One region of the Janthinobacterium sp. PSPC3-1 genome, then DNA from elsewhere that is predicted to be linked to it. Evidence: predicted binding sites of a transcription regulator. Region 1 holds the regulator's gene; each other region holds the start of a gene.

What was found. Region 1 encodes LexA, which represses DNA repair genes until DNA is damaged. Its sites were predicted from a motif close to ACTGTATNNNNATACAGT; they were not measured.
Region 2: the regulator LexA is predicted to act here: its motif matches at 4,555-4,572, upstream of imuA (translesion DNA synthesis-associated protein ImuA).
Region 3: the regulator LexA is predicted to act here: its motif matches at 4,198-4,215, upstream of ACP7B7_RS06740 (VRR-NUC domain-containing protein).

Annotation. Positions count from the first base shown of each region.
Region 1 is NZ_JAFCTQ010000001.1:373,107-379,671, reverse strand. Features, by position in the region: gene rpsF (30S ribosomal protein S6) at 1-389, opposite strand, end outside; gene lexA (transcriptional repressor LexA) at 666-1,304, shown strand; gene ACP7B7_RS01710 (cystathionine gamma-synthase family protein) at 1,370-2,611, opposite strand; gene purF (amidophosphoribosyltransferase) at 2,655-4,178, opposite strand; gene ACP7B7_RS01700 (CvpA family protein) at 4,216-4,704, opposite strand; gene ACP7B7_RS01695 (SPOR domain-containing protein) at 4,732-5,718, opposite strand; gene folC (bifunctional tetrahydrofolate synthase/dihydrofolate synthase) at 5,743-6,565, opposite strand, start outside.
Region 2 is NZ_JAFCTQ010000027.1:33,061-39,625, forward strand. Features, by position in the region: gene ACP7B7_RS23095 (error-prone DNA polymerase) at 1-2,357, opposite strand, end outside; gene ACP7B7_RS23100 (Y-family DNA polymerase) at 2,363-3,832, opposite strand; gene imuA (translesion DNA synthesis-associated protein ImuA) at 3,765-4,508, opposite strand; gene ACP7B7_RS23110 (SOS response-associated peptidase) at 4,870-5,505, shown strand; gene ACP7B7_RS23115 (DUF932 domain-containing protein) at 5,651-6,565, opposite strand, start outside.
Region 3 is NZ_JAFCTQ010000004.1:125,094-131,658, forward strand. Features, by position in the region: gene ACP7B7_RS06730 (LytR/AlgR family response regulator transcription factor) at 1-233, shown strand, start outside; gene ACP7B7_RS06735 (helicase C-terminal domain-containing protein) at 214-2,511, opposite strand; gene ACP7B7_RS06740 (VRR-NUC domain-containing protein) at 2,487-4,154, opposite strand; gene ACP7B7_RS06745 (MFS transporter) at 4,336-5,559, shown strand; gene ACP7B7_RS06750 (helix-turn-helix transcriptional regulator) at 5,556-6,206, shown strand; gene phaP (TIGR01841 family phasin) at 6,288-6,565, opposite strand, start outside.

The DNA.
Region 1 (6,565 bases):
TAGGCTGCTGCTGCGGCTGGAGCGGCTGCTGGTGCTTCGGTGCGGTGGCTTTTCGCCGCATCTTCGCGTTGTACCGATTTCATCATCGGCGAAGGAGCTGTTTCAGCTTTCTTCATTTTAACGGTCAGGTGACGCAACACGGCATCATTGAATTTGAATGCAGTTTCCAACTCGACCAGGGTCTCGTTGTCGCATTCGATGTTCAGGCAGATGTAGTGTGCTTTAGGCAGCTTCTGGATCGAGTAAGCCATTTGACGGCGGCCCCAATCTTCCACGCGGTGAACCGAACCGCCGCGGGTGGTTACGCTGGCTTTGTAGCGTTCGATCATCGCGGGCACTTGCTCGCTCTGGTCCGGATGGACGATAAAGACTATTTCATAATGACGCATGCAAACTCCTTCAGGTCGGATTGATAATCGCCCACCCCGGCGTCAAGACGGGTGTGGGAAGGTCAGCCGAAGATTATAACCGCCTTTTGCAATCCGATCAACCATTGCTTCTTCGACGGCGCCTGGAGCGGCGGCCGGCCTGCCCTTTTTGCGCGCCAGGTGATTTTTTGCATCGAAATCAGCCGAAAATGCCGAAAGTCGCTTGCATAGTCGGCGATACTGTACAAAAATACAGACTGTTCATATAGACAGCATTTCACTATGCACCCACCATCCATGATCAAGCTGACAGCACGACAAGAACAAATCCTGAACCTGATCAAGGACGCGATTGAAAACACGGGTTTTCCTCCGACCCGCGCCGAAATCGCCAATGAATTGGGTTTCAAATCGGCCAATGCGGCCGAAGAGCATTTGCAGGCCCTGGCCCGCAAGGGCGCGATCGAGATTTCGCCGGGCACCTCGCGCGGCATCCGCCTGATCGGCGCGTCCGTCACCGAGCCGGCGCTGCCGAAAGTGCCGGCCGCGCTGCTGATGTCGCTGCCGCTGATCGGCCGCGTTGCCGCCGGCTCGCCGATCCTGGCGCAGGAAAACCTGGAAGCGAGCTACAACGTCGACCCGGCCCTGTTTTCCAGCAAGCCCGACTTCCTGCTGAAAGTGCGCGGCTGGTCGATGCGCGACGCCGGCATCATGGACGGCGACCTGCTGGCCGTGAAAAAGATCGACAGCGCCAAGAACGGCCAGATCGTCGTGGCCCGCATCGGCGATGAAGTCACCGTCAAGCGCTACAGGAAGACCGGCACCCTGATCGAACTGCTGCCGGAAAACCCCGACTTCAAGGTGATTACCGTGTCGCCGGAAGACGAATTTGCGCTGGAAGGTCTCGCAGTCGGGCTGATGCGCAGCTGGCATTAATCGATTTCACGCAAAAAGGGCCGCGACAGCATTGCTGTCGCGGCCCTTTTTACTTGCCGTAGCAGTTAAGCGTCCAGCGCGCTCTTGAAATCATCGAGCAGATCGGCTTCGTCTTCGATACCGACCGAGACGCGGATCAACGACTCGGCAATACCCATGCTGGCGCGGCGCTCGGCACCCATCTCGTAGAAGATCGTGTGCGCCACCGGTATCACCAGGGTGCGCGTGTCGCCCAGGTTACTGGCAGGAATCGCCAGCCTCAAGCGGTTGAGGAAATCGAAGCAGTCGATGCCGTCTTTCAGCTCAAAGCTGAACAGCGAGCCGTAGCTGCGGAACAGCTCGGTGGCGAGCGCGTGCTGCGGGTGGCCCGGCAAGCCCGGATAGTGCACGGCCGCCACGCGCGGATCGGCCTGCAGCATGGTGGCCAGCGCCAAGGCGTTCGAGCAGGTGCGGTCCATGCGCAGGGCCATGGTTTCGGCGCCGACGGCGATATGGTGGGCCGCTTCCGGCCCCAGCGAGGCGCCGAAGTCGCGCAGGGCCTTGGCGCGGATCTGCGCAATGCCCCACTGTTTCGGCGCCGCCTTTTTATAGTTCTCGAAAATATTCGGGTACTGCGTCCAGTCGAACACGCCCGTATCGGTCAGGCTGCCGCCCAGCGCATTGCCGTGGCCGCCGATCGACTTGGTCAGCGCATTGATCACCAGGCCGGCGCCGACCGCTTTCGGGCGGAACAGGTAGGGCGTGGTCATGGTGTTGTCGACGATATACAGGATGCCTTTTTCGCGGCACAGCTCACCGATCTTTGCCAGGTCGGCGATCTGGGTGCGCGGATTGGCGATGGTTTCGACGAACACGATGCGCGTTTGCGGCGTGATGGCGGCCGCCACGTTGGCGACATCGGTGGCATCGACGAATGATACGGCGATGCCCTGCCCCGTGACGGTCTGCCACAGGCTGTTGGTATTGCCGAACAAAAAGGCCGACGACACCACATGGTCGCCCGCCCGCAGCAGCGACTGCACCACGGCGCCGATGGCGCCCATGCCGGTGGCAAAGCACAAGGTGGCGACGCCGTCTTCCATCTGGTTGACCTTGTCTTCCAGCGCGGAGACGGTCGGGTTGCCCTGGCGGCCATAGCGGAAGCCCGGTTCCTTGCCCTGGAACACGGAGGCCAGCTGGCGCGCGTCGCTGTAGCCGAACGCGACCGAGGTATGCACGGGCTTGTGCAGCGAGCCGTGTTCGATGCCCTTGCGGCGGTCGCTATGCAGGATGGTGGTGGTAAAGCCGTAGTTTTTTTTGTCGTTCATGATCGCAGAGAAAAAAAAGCCCGGCGCAGGCCGGGCAGGTTACTTATGCTTCCGTGGTCGCCAGGTTCAGGTTCAGCTGGGAACGCGGCGTGTCTTCGGGTGCGGCCGCCTTCGGATTATGGCGCGCATATTCCAGACGGTCCAGGTAGTCCTGCGATACATCGCCCGTCACGTAGACGCCGTCGAAGCACGACGCTTCAAAGCTGGTCAGGGCCGGATTGACGTCGGCAATCGCCTGCTTCAGGTCGTCGATATCCTGGTAGACCAGGTAGTCGGCCGTGATTTCGCGGCACACCTCTTCGGTGGTGCGGCCGTAGGCGATCAGCTCGTCGCGCGTCGGCATGTCGATGCCGTACACGTTCGGGTAGATCACCGGTGGCGCGGCCGAGGCGAAGATCACCTTTTTGGCGCCCGCTTCGCGCGCCATCTGCACGATTTCGCGGCTGGTGGTGCCGCGCACGATGGAGTCGTCGACCAGCAGCACCACTTTGTCCTTGAATTCGGACGGGATGGCGTTGAGCTTCTGGCGCACGGACTTCTTGCGCGCCGCCTGGCCCGGCATGATGAAGGTACGGCCGATATAGCGGTTCTTGATAAAGCCTTCGCGGTACTCGATATTCAGCGCCAGGGCCAGCTGGATGGCGGCCGGACGCGAGGAATCGGGAATCGGCATGACCACGTCGATGCCGCCTTCGGGCAGTTCGCGGCGGATCTTTTCGGCCAGGTATTCGCCCATTTTCAGGCGCGTGGCGTAGACCGAGGCGCCGTCGATGACGGAGTCGGGACGGGCCAGGTAGACGAATTCGAACACGCAAGGGTTCAGGCTGGCGTTGTCGGCGCATTGCTGGCTGTGCAGCTGCTTGTCGGCATCGATAAAGACGGCTTCGCCCGGCGCAATATCGCGCACGAAGCGGAAGCCCATGCCTTCCAGCGCCACCGACTCGGAGGCGATCAGGTATTCGGTGCCCTGCTCGCTTTCATTGATGCCCAGGCACAGCGGACGGATGCCGTGCGGATCGCGGAAGGCCAGCAGGCCCACGCCGGCGATCTGGGCAACGGCAGCGTAACCGCCCTTGACGCGGCGGTTCAGCACGGTGACGGCCTTGAAGATGGCTTCAGGATCGAGCACCAGGCCGGTGGTGGCCTGGTGGATTTCATGGGCCAGCACGTTCAGCAGCACTTCCGAGTCGGAATCGGTATTGATGTGGCGGCGGTCGTTCTTGAACATCTCCTGCTTGAGCTGTTCCCAGTTGGTCAGGTTGCCATTGTGCGCGAGGGTAATGCCGAACGGCGCATTGACATAGAACGGTTGCGCTTCTTCTTCGCTCGACGAGCCAGCGGTAGGATAGCGGCAGTGGCCGATGCCGGAATTGCCTTGCAGCGAACGCATGTTACGCGTACGGAAGACGTCGCGCACCAGGCCATTGGCCTTGTGCATGGAAAACATACTGCTGTGATTGGTCGCAATCCCTGCCGCGTCCTGACCGCGATGTTGCAAGAGCAACAATGCGTCATAGAGCAATTGATTGACAGGTTGATGGGAAACGACGCCGACGATGCCACACATGGTGTGCTCCTGTAACTGTGCTACTGATTTAAAAAGATCAAAATTTCACATGCTGCGCGTAGGCGGCAGGCAGATAAGGCTTGATGGTGCGCGCGCCCTGTTCGGCGTATGGACTGAGCAAGGCGTTCTTCCAGAACGGCTGTTGCGGAATCGAGGTCATGCCGCACAAGATGACGGTGGTCAGCACAATTACAAGCCCCCGCGCCGCGCCGAACAGGCTGCCCAGCATGCGGTCGGCCAGGCTCAGCCCGGTCACCTTGACCAGCGCATCGACCGTCATGCCCAGCAAGCCCATCAGGATGCGTACGCCGATAAACAGAATCACGAAGGCCAGCAGCAGGCGCACGGCCTCGCCAGGAATCACGGCCGGCAGGAATTTCGCCAGGGTCGCGCCGTAGGCATTGGCGGCGACAAACGCCACCACCCAGCTCACCAGCGACAGGATTTCCTTGATCAGGCCGCGCATCATGCTGATCAGCACCGAAGTTGCCAGCACGAACAGCACCAGGTAATCGAAGATCGTCACGCCGTCAGCCCGCCAGATCTACACTGCTCACGCCGGCACCAGGCTGCCACCCAGGCCCAGCTTTTGCAGCTTGGCGCGGGTTTTTTCCGCCTCGTCGCGGCTGCCGAACGGCCCCACGCGCACGCGGATGCGCTGGCCACCGGCGCTGGACACTTTTTGCGTATAGGAATTGATACCCGCGTCGCGCAATTTCGCCTGCAGCTCATCGACCTTGTCCTGCGTCGCCAGCGCGGCGACCTGCACCACAAAGCGGCCCGAATCGGCGTCGGCCGACTTCTCCGCAGGCTTGGCCTCCGCCCTGGCGGCGGGCTTGCCTTCCAGGATGGCCATCGCGCGCGCCGCATCGTCATTCGATTTTTCCACCTTGGCCGGCTTCGGCTCGGGCTTCGGCTCCGGCTTGGCTTCATGTTTCGGCTCGGGCTTGGGTTCAGGCTTGGCTTCCCGCTTCGGTTCGACCTTCGGCTCAGGCTTGGCCTCATGCTTGGGCTCGACCTTGACAGGCTTCGGCTCGACATAGGCCGGCTTGACCGGCTCGGCGGCGGCCACCACGGTGGCCGGAACCGGCGTTGGCATCGGTACTGGCTTGCTTCTGGCCGGCAATGGCGTGTCGACGATTTCCTCGGACTGGTCCAGGCCATTGCTGGCCGCGCCCTGGGCGGGCACCGCCTGCACGGGCGCCGGTACCGGGACCGGTGCGGCGGCCACTTTGTCCTTCGACGGAATCTCGATGGCGATATCGTTGACGGGCGCCTTTGGTTCGGAATCGAGCAGCATCGGCAGGCCGACGGCCACACCCAGCGCCAGCGCGATGGCGCCGATCAGGCGGCGGCGCGCACGTTTCTTTTCCGGCAAGGCGGGATCGGGCGCATCGCGGCCAGCACGGCGGCCACCGCCACCGGCGGTATTGGCGGCACGCTTGCGGGTCGGCGACTGTGCTTCGCCAGGAACATAAAAGCCGCTGTCTTCGCCAGAGGATTCTTGCTTGTTTTTAAACAGTTTCGAGAACAAGCCCATGCGTCATTTTCAGTCGAGTGCGTTTCAGTGAAGTGAGGATTTCCTGGCCTTCATCACGCCGGCAACGGTGAGGAAAGAACCAAAGACCACAATTCTATCATTCTCACCGGCCCGGCTCATTGCATTTGCAAAAGCTTGTGCCGGGTCATCGAAAACAGACACTGTATGATCGCCGCTGTCCGGCTTGTCTTCCAGCATGATCTGCACCTTGGCCGCCAGCTCGGACGCAGTGGCCGCGCGCGGCGACGGCAGGCCCGCCAGGCACCAGTGATCGACGTGCTCGCTCATGGCGGCCAGCACGCCGTCGATATCCTTGTCCTGCATGGAACCGAACACGGCATAGGTATACGGGTGAAAACTCATATTGCCCAGGTTCTGGTTCAGCGCCGAGGCCGCATGGGGATTGTGCGCCACGTCGAGGATCACGCTGGGGCGGCCCGGCAACACCTGGAAACGGCCCGGCAGTTCCACCGTGACCAGGCCGGTGCGCACTTCCTGCGCGCCCACCGGCAGTTTCAGTTTCAGCACTTCCAGCGCGGCCAGCACGGCGGTGGCGTTCAGGATCTGGTTGGCGCCGCGCAGGCTCGGATACGCCAGCGAGTTGCGGCGCTGCTCGCGCCCGCCGTAGTTCCACTGCTGCTTGTCGCCCGAGTAGTTAAAGTCGCGGCCCATCAGCCACAGGTCGGCACCGATTGCCGTTGCATGGTCGATCAGCGATTGCGGCGGCACCGGGTCGCTGCAGATGGCGGCCTTGCCAGCGCGGAAGATGCCGGCCTTTTCAAAGCCGATCGCCTCGCGCGTGTCGCCCAGGTAATCGGTATGATCGATATCGACGCTGGTGACGATC
Region 2 (6,565 bases), on a different contig from region 1:
AGCGCCGACCGGCTATAAAATCCCATCGGCTGGGAGTTCAGCAGCGCGGCGAGGAAGGCCGCCGGCTGGTGGCATTTGAGCCAGCTTGATGCATAGGCCAGCAGCGCGAAACTAGCGGCGTGCGATTCCGGAAACCCATACTCAGCAAATCCGCGAATCTGGCCAATAATGGAGGTGGCAAACTGTTCGCTGTAGCCGCGCTCGGTCATACCGAGCATGAGCTTGGTTTCAAATTGCTCCAGTCCCCCCTTGCGTTTCCAGGCCGCCATCGCGCGCCGCAGTTGATCGGCCTCGCCAGCGGAAAAGCCGGCGGCAACCATGGCAATTTGCATGACCTGCTCCTGGAAAATCGGAATGCCCAGGGTCCGCTCCAGCACCGATTCAATTTCCGCACTGGGGTAGGAGACCGGATCAAGGCCTTGCCGACGCCGTAAAAAAGGATGGATCATGCCGCCCTGGATCGGACCGGGCCGAATGATGGCGACCTCAATGACCAGGTCATAAAACGTGCGCGGCAGTAGGCGCGGCAGCATCGACATCTGTGCGCGCGACTCAATCTGAAACACGCCGATCGTGTCGGCCTGGCAGATCATGTCGTACGTCGCCGGATCTTCGGCCGGCACATCGCCCAGCTCGAAGCGCTCGCCACGCTGTTCGCTCACCAAGTCGAGCGCGCGCCGGATACAGGACAGCATGCCGAGCGCCAGGATATCGACTTTCAGCAATCCCACCGCATCGATATCGTCCTTGTCCCACTGGATAATGCTGCGCTCGGACATGGCGGCATTTTCGACCGGTACCATCCGTGACAGCTTGGTGTGCGAAATGACAAACCCTCCGGGGTGCTGGCTCAGATGGCGCGGAAAGCGCATCAGCTGCTCGGCCAGGACGTACCACTTGTCGGCGATCGGCGATTCCGGATCGAAGCCGCAGGCGAGCAGACGTTCCTGCAGGTCGGTCTTGCCACCCCAACCGTGGCTTGCTTTGGCCACTTTGTCGACGATGCTGAGGTCGACACCTAATGCTTTGCCGACATCGCGCAATACACTTTTGGGGCGGTAGGACGTGACCACCGCCGTCAATGCGGCACGCATGCGGCCATATTTTTGATAAATGTACTGGATGACTTCCTCGCGGCGCTGGTGTTCGAAATCGATGTCGATGTCCGGCGGCTCATTTCGCTCTTTGGAAATGAAGCGCTCGAACAGCAGCGTGCCGCGCGACGGATCCACCTCGGTCACCCCCAGGCAATAGCAGACGGCGGAATTGGCGGCCGAGCCGCGGCCCTGGCACAGGATTTGTCGCGAACGTGCGAAGCGCACGATATCAAACACCGTCAAAAAATAGGATTCGTAGCGTAGCTCGGCAATGAGCGTCAGCTCGCGATCAAGCAGTGCCTGCACATTGTCCGGCACGCCGGCCGGGTAGCGCCAGTGGGCGCCAATATATGTTTCCCGGCGCAGATAGGATGTGGCGTTTTCCCCTTCCGGCACCAGCTCGTGCGGATACTGATAGCGCAGTTCGTCGAGCGAAAACTGGCATGATTGCGCAACGCGTACCGCCTCTTCCATCGCTTCGCGCGGGTACAGATTGGCCAGGCGTACGCGCGCCCGCAGGTGCTGCTCCGCGTTTGGCGCCAGCCGGTAGCCGCACTGGGCTACCGGCACGCCATGCCGGATCGCCGTCATGGTGTCCTGCAATGGTTTGCAGGAGCGCACATGCATGCATACCTCCCCCGTGGCGACCACCGGCATGCCAAATTCGCGCGAGATATTGGCAACCAGCGTGCGATGCTGCTCGTCCTGGCCACGATGATGGAGTGTCAGGGCGATACGCGCACGGCCAGGCACGCATTGCACCAGCCATGCCGCCTGGCGCGCCACTTCCTCGTAGGCGGTGTTGTAGCGCGGCGCCAGGATGAACTGGCAGTCGTGCATGCCGCGCAGGTGCACCAGGTCGCCGACTGGCGCGGCGATGTCCCTGGGCTTGAGCAGATACGTTCCCTTCTCGCTACGGGTGCGCGCGACGGTAATAAGCTCGGACAGGTTGCCGTAACCGTTGTGCGACATGGCCAGGATAATCAGATCGAACGATGCACTGCCGTCCTCCGGCGTGGCCGTCATCTGGCTGCCGATCACCAAATGCATGCCCAGCGTCTTGGCAGCGATGTGGGCTTTGACGACGCCGGCTAGCGTGCACTCGTCGGTGATGGCCACTGCCTTGTAGCCCAGATTGTAGGCGCGCGCGACCAGATCCTCCGGGGCCGAGGCTCCGCGCAAAAAAGTATAGTGGCTAAATGCTTGGAGTTCGGCGTAATCGGGTAGCGTCGACACGGGAGTGATCGGGATAGTGTGCATGGCTTTCACGCATACAGTCCATGTAAATACCAGCGCGCGTCTTTGACACGCTCGAGATAGATCCAGTAGCAAGTGGCATCGGTACCCTGCGCCACGTAATAGTCGCGCGCCGCGGTCTGGTCGTCCCACCACCCTGCTTCAAGCCGTTCGGGCCCCTGGATCAGTTTCAATGGACTGCTGTAGAACGGCCGCTCGTTGCGCATCAGTAATGGAATGGGTTTGGGCAGCAGCCAGAACGGCCGGCCGGACATGATCTCGTCGCCATCCGGTTTGGCACGCTTTTCCGTGACGGGTGTCCATGCATTGCAAAACTCCGGCCGATAGTCCTGCGCCGCCGCAGGCGAGAGGACATTGTCGACGCCTAACCGCGCGGTGAGCAGCTCAAGCAGGCGGTGATAATCTTGTGGCGAGCCGCCAGGCTCCGGAAACAGCGAGGCGTTGGGCGGCAGCATCGGTTCGATACGGCTCGCCTCCAGTCGCAAGGCAATCACCGGTGCGGTCAGCTCGACCTTTGCCAGGCGCTCTTTGAGCAATCGCACCAGATGTGCTTCATGCCATGCCGGCTCGGCTAACGCAATGTCAAGGATGGTCGGCGCGATTGCCGCGCGGCCGCGCTCATGCTCGAGTGCCAGTGTGAACATGCGTACGGCTTGCTGCAGTGAGGTCAACCAGCCGACCAACTGCAGGATCAGCCGCGTCGCGCCGTGCATCAGCGCCTCGGCATGTTCGACCCGGTCAAAGGTTTCCACGCGTTCGGAAAAGTGCAGCGGCATGGTGAGCCATTGAAACATTTCGGGCGCCTGGCCGTATGCGCGATCGAGTTCGTCAATGAGGGCCTTGCTGGTGCGCCGCATCAGGCCGGTGCGCGGCAAGCGCCGCAGCGCTCCCAGGTGCTTTGCGCCAATACCGGCAAACCAGTCGCTATGGGCTGCCGCGGACGGCAGCAGCTCGTTCGGCAAGCGGTCGAGATAGCGGTGCAGCGAAGTCATGGCCAAGGTGCGGCGGCGACAAATTGCATGCTTGCGCCGACCGCTCCTGGCCAGTAGCCAGGCCCCCTGCGCTGTCGGCCCACTGCCCATCTGGGGAGTAAAGCCCAGTAGTGCGACACTGCGGCTGACACGCTGGCACAGCGCGTGCGGCCCATTGAACAGGCGCAGGCTCGCGCTGACCTCCATCAGGATCGAAAAATCGTCGGCAAATGTCACTTCGGGGGTAAATTGGAGCAGTGCCATGGCAATGGCGTCGAGCGCACGCGCTTCCTTCTCGATGTCACGATCGATCAGGATGGTATCGGGGGCAATTGCCGCCACGCCTGCGGCCCGCATGCCGATCCGCACGCCACTGCGTGCTGCCTCGGGGGACAGGGCGTGGACCATCTGCAGGTGCATCACGGCATACGCGCCGGCGTCAGACCAGGACGGGCGCAGCGTTTCGAGCGGCAGCAACGGCAGGTGTACGCTGAGCAGTAATTTCATGGGGTGTCTCCAGGGAGTGGCGACCGGCGGGCATGTCTGCAAGCGATACGAAGAGCGGCGCGTCGCAATGGGGGCCGCGACGCTTGATGATGTCAACCGACACGCCGCCGAGTGCCGGACGCAGAGCAAGGCGCAGCGGCGATGGCGAGGCATCGGCACTCGATGACAGCGGGCGCATCAGCCACAGCCAGGTGTCGGTACTTTGCGCTGCCAGATTCAGGCGCCGCAGCGCCTCTGGCCGGACATTGGCCTGCCACAGAATCACCGCGCCGCACGAGCCGTTTTTAAGGATCTGTTCAGCTGACCACAGCGCATCGGCCGAACTGGCTGAGCGCAGCCAGAGCAAATTGCGCTCATTGATACCCCAGGATTTGCACGCCATCGCATGCGGCAGATAAGGGGGCTGGATCAGCGCGATGCGCTGGGTGCGGGACAGGCTGGCCAGCGTTGGCTGCAGCAGCTGGATCTCACCAATCCCTGCCTGTTGTACCAATACTTCAATCAATGCCGAACGCGGCCAACCGCTGTTCGGCAGCTGGGCATCGAGCGCTGCGTGGCCGGTGCTACAAGTAGTCGAACGCGATATGGCCAGTTCACTCGCCCGCCAGACATCGCGCATGGCGAGCTGTCCCGCAATCCGTGCTTCTGCGGTGATGGTGAGAGGAGAGGTAAGCATGGCAGTTCAATGTTCGTCTAGAAATGAATGTTGTTGTCAATAAAATACTGTATAGGCATACAGTATAATGGCAATTGAAAAAAATGCGCAAGGAAATTCAATTGCATCTTGGAATGGTCGATGACGTCCAGGAGCGCGAGCGATGGTTCAACCCATGCAGGGCGAGGTAGCTTGGTCAGAATCGGAGAAACGCACACTGGCCGCATGTATTGCAGTGCCGGCGATTGGGAAACCGTGCCTGGCACGCCCTCCAGACTGGCGATCACGACCGGCCTGTGCCTTGTCGGCATGCGTGACCTGACGAACTGAGAATGGCACGGTCTGCTTGTACAATCGAGACAGTTAACTCGATGGGGGCACCATGTGCGTGAACTATGTGACTGTAAAGCGGCACGAACTCGATCTGTTCAACACGGTGGCCGCACCCGATGCACAGTGGCCAGCGGAAACATGGCAAGATTATGCGGCACCTATTATCCGTCGCGGCGTACAGGGAGCTAGGGAAACGCTGATCGGCACATTTGGCATGGTACCGCAAAAGAGCATTCCCGCCGGGGTCAAGAAATTCAGTACCATGAATGCCAAATCAGAGACAGTCGGTAGCAAACGCAGCTTTTCAAAGCCATGGCGTCAAGGGCAGCTTTGCCTGGTGCCGATGGCGGGGTTCTATGAGCCGAACTGGGAAACGGGTGAACATGTCCGCTGGCGCATTGGCATGGCGGATCAGGCATTGTTTGCAGTGGCGGGATTGTGGCGCGACACTGTTGATATCGAGGGCGCGCCGGGCTTTAGCTTTACGCAGTTGACAGTGAACGCGGATGACCATCCATTGATGCGGCGGTTTCATAAGCCTGACCAGGAAAAGCGCTCACTTGTCATTGTTCCAGCATCACAATACGATGACTGGCTCGATTGCGGTGATCCGGAATTTGCCCGGGCCTTTCTGACGCTCTATCCATCCGAATTGATGGCGGCCGTGCCGGCGCCCAAAAAATAAAGCACTTTTCCGTAGCGTTGGAAGATCTGCCATTGCCAGCGGTGACAATAAAAAAGCCCGGACTGAACATACTGGTCCGGGCTGTTGAACTGCATTATTGCGTGACGCGACGAGCCGTGCTGATGTCACTACTGCCGCATGGATCTCAGGCAGGCATGACGATCGCCTTCCAGTCCACCGGTTCAAAATTGAGGATGTGGCCACCGAACTCTTCGAAGTCCGTCGCCCGCTCATAATCGGCGATGTCCTGTGAGTAGCCGGTGACGGCATTGAGCAGACCAAACCCGGATAGATCCCCTTCTTCGATCAAGTGGCGCAGCACGCCGCCGCTTTCGTCATCGTTAAATGCAAACCGGTTCGCCAGTACCTCGACTGACTTGACGGGGTCACCAAGCAGTTTGATGCCCATGGTTTTCTGCATTTTTGCCGAAATCAGGCGGAAGGTGACTTCCGACACTGCTGACTCGACCATATCGCGGGTTTTCAGGAACAAGGCATGGTCTTCTGCCTTCAGCGTATCGTCCTGAAACACCACGACGTTGTCTTCGTCGCTGATCAGTTTTCGACCCAGATGGGTTTTACGCATCGCTCGATCGGCCACGATCATGCCGTTCCTGCACACCAGCCGGTAGATAAGTGGCTCGACACGCAGCTTGCCGTGGCCAATCTCCGAATTGCTGACTATGACGCCAGCCTGGATCACGTCGCCAGGTGCGACCTCGCAGGACACGTTGCTGGTGACGACTTTCAGGAACATCCTGGATTCGGTCAGCTCCACCGATTCGAAGCGGGCACCCGGCAGACGGCTCAGGATCGGCAAAATGTAGTTGGCCAGATCCCAGTTGTCGATCCTGCGATAGCGATCGGTCAGAAAGGCGCGCGCTTTGCCATCGAGCGTGCGGACCAAGCGATTCACGCTGGCGTTCGCGTGCAGCCAGGTGTTGACGTTCTGGTCGAACAACACCGGCTGTTCCAGGCGCATGCGTTCGAAATAGGCGTAGGGAATCGCGTGCTTGTCAGCGATCTGGCGCAAGGCAAAATCGGTCACAGGATACGCGTG
Region 3 (6,565 bases), on a different contig from region 1:
GCATCTGCGCCGACGGCAAGCACTGGCTGAAAAGCCAGCGCCTGAGCGAGCTGGAAGCCCAGCTCGACCCCGCAAGGTTCCTGCGCGTGCACCGGTCCTACCTGCTCAATATCGAGGTCATCAGCCGCATCGAACCGGCGACCAGGGACAGCCATGTGGCCATCCTCAACGACGGCACGCGTATTCCGGTCAGCAAGTCAGGCTATCAAAAGCTCAAGATATTGGAAGGCTAGCTCGCGGCTCGATCCGCACCTCCCACCAGGTGGGCAGCAACTGGCGTACTTCGGGCCGCGCAAAGCGGTCGTCGATCAGGTAGACCACGCCCTTGTCGGTCTGCGTGCGGATCACGCGGCCGGCCGCCTGCACCACTTTTTGCATGCCCGGGTACAGATACGTATAGTCGTAGCCGGCGCCAAAGATGTCGCCCATGCGCTGGCGTATCTGTTCATTGACCGGGTTGATCTGCGGCAGGCCCAGGGTGGCGATAAAGGCGCCGATCAGGCGCGCGCCCGGCAAGTCGATGCCTTCGCCAAAGGCGCCACCGAGCACGGCAAAGCCAATGCCGCGCGTTTCCAGTCCGAAGCGCCCCAGGAACTGCGTGCGCGCCGTATCGTCCATGCGGCGCGGCTGCTGCCAGGTGGGCACGTCCGGAAAATGCTGGGCAAACAGGGTGGCCGTCTTTTCCATGTAGTCGAAGCTGCTGAAAAACGCCAGGTAGTTGCCCGGCGTTTCCGCATACTGTTTTGCCATCAGCTGGACGATGGGCAGCAGGGAGGCGGCGCGGTGCTGGTAGCGCGTGGAAATATTGTCAGCCACGCGCACGGCCAGCTGCTCGGCCAGGAAAGGCGAGTCGACGTCGACCCAGGCCGTACCAGCCGGCATGCCGAGTGTGTCGTTGTAGTAATTCCACGGGCTCAAGGTGGCGGAGAACAGGGCCGTGCTGTGGCTGGCCTCGAAGCGGGGTTTCAAAAACGGCGCCGGCACGATATTGCGGATGCAGATGGTCGAGCCGCTGGCCGTCTTGCTGACGTCAAACAGCGAATGGTCGCCGAAACTCTCCGCCAGGCGGTTGATCAGCAGCACGTCGAAATAAAAACGCTGCAAATCTTCATCGAGTGAGGCCGCATGCTCCGCCATGTAGTCGCCGATGGCGGTGGCCACGCCCTGCAGGGCGCCGAAGAATTTGTCGGGCAGGGCCGCATGCACCAGGTAGTCTTCGCCTTGTTCCTTGAGCAGCGCGTTCCACTGGCGGTTGAGCCGGTCCAGCGGTTTTTTCAACGGTTCGGGCGCGAACTTGCGCAAGCCCTTCAGCTGGATATGTTCAAGCTCGGCCGTGTACATGCCGCGCGCGCGCGACACCATATTGTGCGCTTCGTCGACCAGCACATTGACCTTCCAGTCATGCGCCAGGGTCATGCCGTACAGCATGGCGCTGAGGTCGAAATAATAATTGTAGTCGCCGATCACGACATCGCTCCAGCGTGCCAGTTCCATGCCCAGGTAGTAGGGACACACGCCCTGCTGCAGGGCGATGGCGCGCACGGCTTCCTTGTCGAGTATCAGGCCGCTTGCCAGCGCCACTTCGCGCGCCAGCGGCAGGCGGTCGTAGAAGCCGCGCGCCAGCGGGCACGATTCGCCATGGCAGGCTTTGTCCGGGTGCTCGCAGGCGCTGCTTTTCGCGCTCAGTTCCAGCACCCGCAGCGGCAGCAGTGGCGCGCTGTTTTTCAGGATGGCGCAGGCGTCGAGCGCCATCTGCCGGCCCGGTACCTTGGCTGCCAGGAAAAACAATTTGTCGAGGCCATGCGCTGCCGTGGCTTTGAGCATGGGAAACAGGCTGCCCACCGTCTTGCCGATGCCGGTGGGCGCTTGCGCCAGCAGGCAGCAGCCGCGGTTGCTGGCCTTGTACATGGCTACGGCCAGCTGGCGCTGGCCCGGGCGAAAGTCGGCATGGGGAAACGCCATCGCCGCCAGTTGCCGGTCGCGGCTGTCGCGGTGGGTCAGTTCCTGCTCGGCCCAGTCGATAAACAGGGTGCAGTGCTGTTCGAAAAAGATGCGCAGCGCTTCCGCCGTGCATTCCTCGTGCAGGATGGTTTCCTTCTGGCTGGCGATATCGAAATACACCAGCGCCACGCGCAGCATGGGCAGGTTCAGTTGCTGGCACAGCAAATAGCCATAGATGCGCGCCTGCGCCCAGTGCAGCTGGCGGTGGTTGGCCGGCATGGTGGACAGGTCGCCCCGATAGGTCTTGATTTCTTCCAGCTGGCGGCGGGCCGGATCGTAGCCGTCGGCGCGGCCGCGCACATGCAGCGGGCCGAAGTCGCCGGCCAGGCTGATTTCGCGCTGGTAATCATCGTCGCGCCGGCCGGTCACGGTGGCGTGGCCGGCGATGCCCTCCTGCGCCGTGGGCGAGGGCGTGAAGCGCAGGTCCAGGTCGCCGACTTTCGCGGTAAATTCGCACAGGGCGCGCACGGCAATGGTGTATCGCTTCACGCCGCCACCGCCTGCGACCATTGCAGGTAGCACACGGTCACCGGCATCGCGTGCTGGGCGCAATACGCGATCCAGCGCTGCTGGTTGTCCTGCAGGCGGTCGCCCGGGCCTTTCACTTCGATCATGCGATAACGCTGTTCGGCCGGCCAGAACTGGATCAGGTCGGGAAATCCCGTGCGGTTGCTTTTTATGTCGAGCAAGATGCGTTCAAACGCCTTTTTCAGATGGGTGGCCGGGATGCAGGCCAGGGCCAGCTCCAGCAATTCGCTGTCGAGCACCTGCCAGCTGACAAACGGCGACACGATGCCGGCCTTGGCGGCATGGGTGGCGCGCATGCTGGCGCGGTAGTCGCCATTGTCGAGCTGCGCCAGGCAGGCCGCAAAGTCGTCCAGGCGGCGCGCATGGAAGTCGGCGCTGTGCAGGTCGGCCGGGCCGCGGTGGAACGGGTGGAAAAAGGCGCCCGGGATCGCCTTGAAAATCGTGTGCCAGCACAACAGGCCAAACAGGGAATTGATCAGGGTGTTTTCCACGTAATAGACGGGTGCGTCCTGCTGCGTCAAGTGCTGCAGCACCACGCCTTCCACGTGGCAGCTTTCTTGCGGGAAGGGCAGCAGCAGATCGAGGCGCTCGACCGGCGCGGCTGGCGTGGCGGCCTGTTTCGCGTGGCCCAGTTTGCGCCGCAAGCGGGGCGCCATGCGCAGCAGCAACTGGCGCTCGGCCTCGCTTTCGGGCGCCTGCAGGGCGATCGACAATCGCTCGTAGGCGGCGCCCGGCTGTTCATCCTTTTCCAGTACGCGAATGGCGCGGCCGCGCGCGCCCGGATAGCGGCAGTCGGCGTAGGCGCGGTAGGCGGCGGGCCAGTCCTGCGATTTTTCCAGCTGCTGGGCGATCTGGAATTGCAATTTGTCGCGGCGGCTGGCCAGCCAGGCGTTGTCGCTCACGGGCGCCAGCGCCGCCAGTTCCCGCAGCACCTCGTCGGGGGCGGCGGGCGCGGCCTCGTCGTTGAAGCGCTCGCGGCACTGATGCAGCACTTCGTAGTGGGCGATATCCTGGCGCGTGCGAAAGCCGCGCGAGGCCAGCGAAAACTCCACTTTTTCATATTGATACACGCCCAGGTCGGACAACACGAATTCCGACCAGTCCTGGTGGTAGTTGCCGAAATAAATCAGGCGCAGCCGGTCGCACAGGGGCTGGTTGCATATGCTGTACAGCACGTCGTTCGAGGCCGGATACCAGGCGGAAAACGGCTGTTCGCCCGGATGTTGCTCGCGCAATGCGTCCAGCTGTTCCGTCTTGCGCGCCGCTTTCAAGGGGCCGGCGAGCAGGAATACCTGCTGCAGTTCGGGTTTCAGCAGCAGCTCGAACAGGGTGGCGATATCGATGGCCGGGTCCGCCACCACCCAGCCGGTGGCCAGCAGGGGCAGGGCGGCGCTGCGCGTGTCGCCGATTTCAGCGTAGTTGAGTTTGCTGGCGCGAAACAGACAACCCTTGCGCATCACCAGGCGCACGAACAGCGCGCGCGACGCTTGCGGCAGTTGCGCGAACTGCGCGATGAACTGCGTTTCTTCAACGCTCAGCAGATCGGCATAGCGCTCGCTGATCCAGTTCAGCACGCCCTGGAAGTTCTCCAGATAGTACAAGGGATTGTCCAGGACTCTCAACATGATGGGGCAGGCAGGCTCTTTGATGTTACTTGGATATGGTTTTACTGTGTTTATATACAGTTTAAACCGTGTCGGCCCGCTTGCCCAGCGATTTCCCCTGCGGGTGCGCCAGGCGTTGCGCGGGAACTGATAAATAATCAAATTTGTTTACTTATTGCAAGTCGCCCGGTATATTCTGCATATGAAAAATGTCATCCTGATCACCGCCGCCTGCCTGCTGGCCCTGCTGTCCACCATCGGCGCCTCCTTGCCGTATCCGATCTTGCCACCGCTGTTCGCGGCCGAGGCGCCGAATGCCTTCAATAACTTCATGGGGCTGCCGTCCAAGTTGCTGTTCGGCCTGGCGCTGACCATCAATCCGCTGGGCCTGCTGATCGGCTCGGCCTTGCTGGGGCCGCTGTCGGACCGCTATGGCCGCCGTCCTTTGCTGATGCGCACCGCCGTCGGCGCCGCCATCGGCCATGCGATCACGGCCTGGGCCCTGGTGATCCAGTCCTACCCGCTGTTTATTGTCGCGCGCTTTATCACCGGCCTGCTCGAAGGCAATGGCGCCGTGGCGCGCGCCATGCTGGCCGACCAGTTGCAGGGGCCGCTGCGCCTGCGCGCCATGTCGTGGCTGAACGGCGCTTTTTACCTGGGCTGGCTGGTGGGGCCGATCCTGGCCGGCGCTACCCTGGCGTGGGGCGTGACGGTGCCGTTCTGGATCGCCGCCGGCGCGCTGATGCTGGTGGCCGTGCTGGTGGCGGTCGGCTTGCCGCGCGAAACGCCATCCTTGCTCACGACTTCGTGGTGGCAGGTGGCGCGCGACCGCCATTCGCTCAATCTGCTGCGCCACGAAGAGCTGCGCACCCTGTTCATCGTGCAACTGGCACTGACCTGCGGCGTGGCCAGTTTTTATGAGTTTTATCCGCTGTGGCTGGTTGAAACGGCCCACTACGATGCGCAGGCGATCGCCTGGGTGAACGTGGGCCTGTGCGGCACCATGACCATCACCTCCTTGCTGGCGGGCGGCCCCAGCCGCCATGCGCCGCTGCTGCGCGCCGGCTGGTATGCCTGCGCCGTGGCGCTGGCGATCGCCATCCTGGCGATGGGCAATATCTGGGTCGGCATTGCCGCCATCGTGCTGTTCGGCATTCCCAACGCGCTGTACAACACGGTGCTGCAAGGCTGGTGCGCCGAGCGTTTCAGCGCGCACGGCCAGGGCGCCGTGATGGGCTTGCTGTCGACCACCTTTTGCATCGCCAATATCATCGTCGCACTGGGTGGCTCGCTGCTGATCCTGATTGACACGCGGCTGGTGCTGGTGGTGGGCGCCTTGTGCGCGGCCTGGTCGGCCTGGCGCATGCATGGCTGGCGCCGGCATTTGAACGCCACCGATGCGCCGGAGCTGAAGGCGGCGGCATGAGCGCCACTGTGGCCACCTCGGAACAGACGCTGTTCCTGCTGAAAATGCGCGGCTCGCAAACGGCGCAGCAACTGGCGGTCTTGCTCGATGTGACCTCGATGGGCGCGCGGCGCCAGCTCGAAGCGGCGCGTGGCAAAGGCCTGGTGACTTTCGAGGACGTGGCCGACAAGGTGGGGCGGCCGTCACGGCGCTGGTCGCTGACGGACGCCGGCCATGCGCGCTTTCCCGACCGCCACGCCGACCTGACCCTGGAACTGATCAGCCAGGTGCGCCAGCTGTTCGGCGACGAGGGACTGGATAAACTGATCGCCGCGCGCGAGGCGGGCAGCGTAGCGGCCTACCGCGCGCTGATCGATGACGGCGCGCAGCTGTCGGACCGCGTGGCCAGCCTGGCCATGGCGCGCGATGGCGAAGGCTATATGGCCGACAGCAAGGCACAGCCGGACGGCAGCGTGCTGCTGGTGGAAAACCATTGCCCGATCTGCGCGGCGGCAACGGCGTGCCAGAAATTCTGCCGTTCGGAACTGGCGATCTTCCAGCGCGTGCTGGGCGACGATTGTATGGTGGAGCGCAGCGAGTATCTGCTGGAAGGGGGGAGACGGTGTGTGTACCGGATCGTGCCGGTAATTGTGGGGAGGTCGGATTAGCGGCGGAACGCCGCGTAATCCGACAACATTGTTGGCAAGGACTGGGGTGGTGTCGGATTACGGCCTGCGGCCTGATCCGACCTACTTTTTCCTGGCGGCTTTGGGCGCCGCCTTGTCCACCGCTTCCTGCACGCCCGCCGTCGCCTTGTCCGACGCCTGCGCGACCTGCGCCGAGGCCTTGGCGATCTGCTCTTCCACGGTTTTCACGGCCTGTCTGGTGGCCTTGGTCACTTGCTCGTAGCCGAGGAAGGCGTTGTCGATGGCGGCCTTGACGATGGCGACGGCGTTTTCCGAACCGGGCGGCACGTTTTTCGTCACGTCGTAGATCAGGGCGCTCAAGTTGCTTTTGGCTTCGGCCA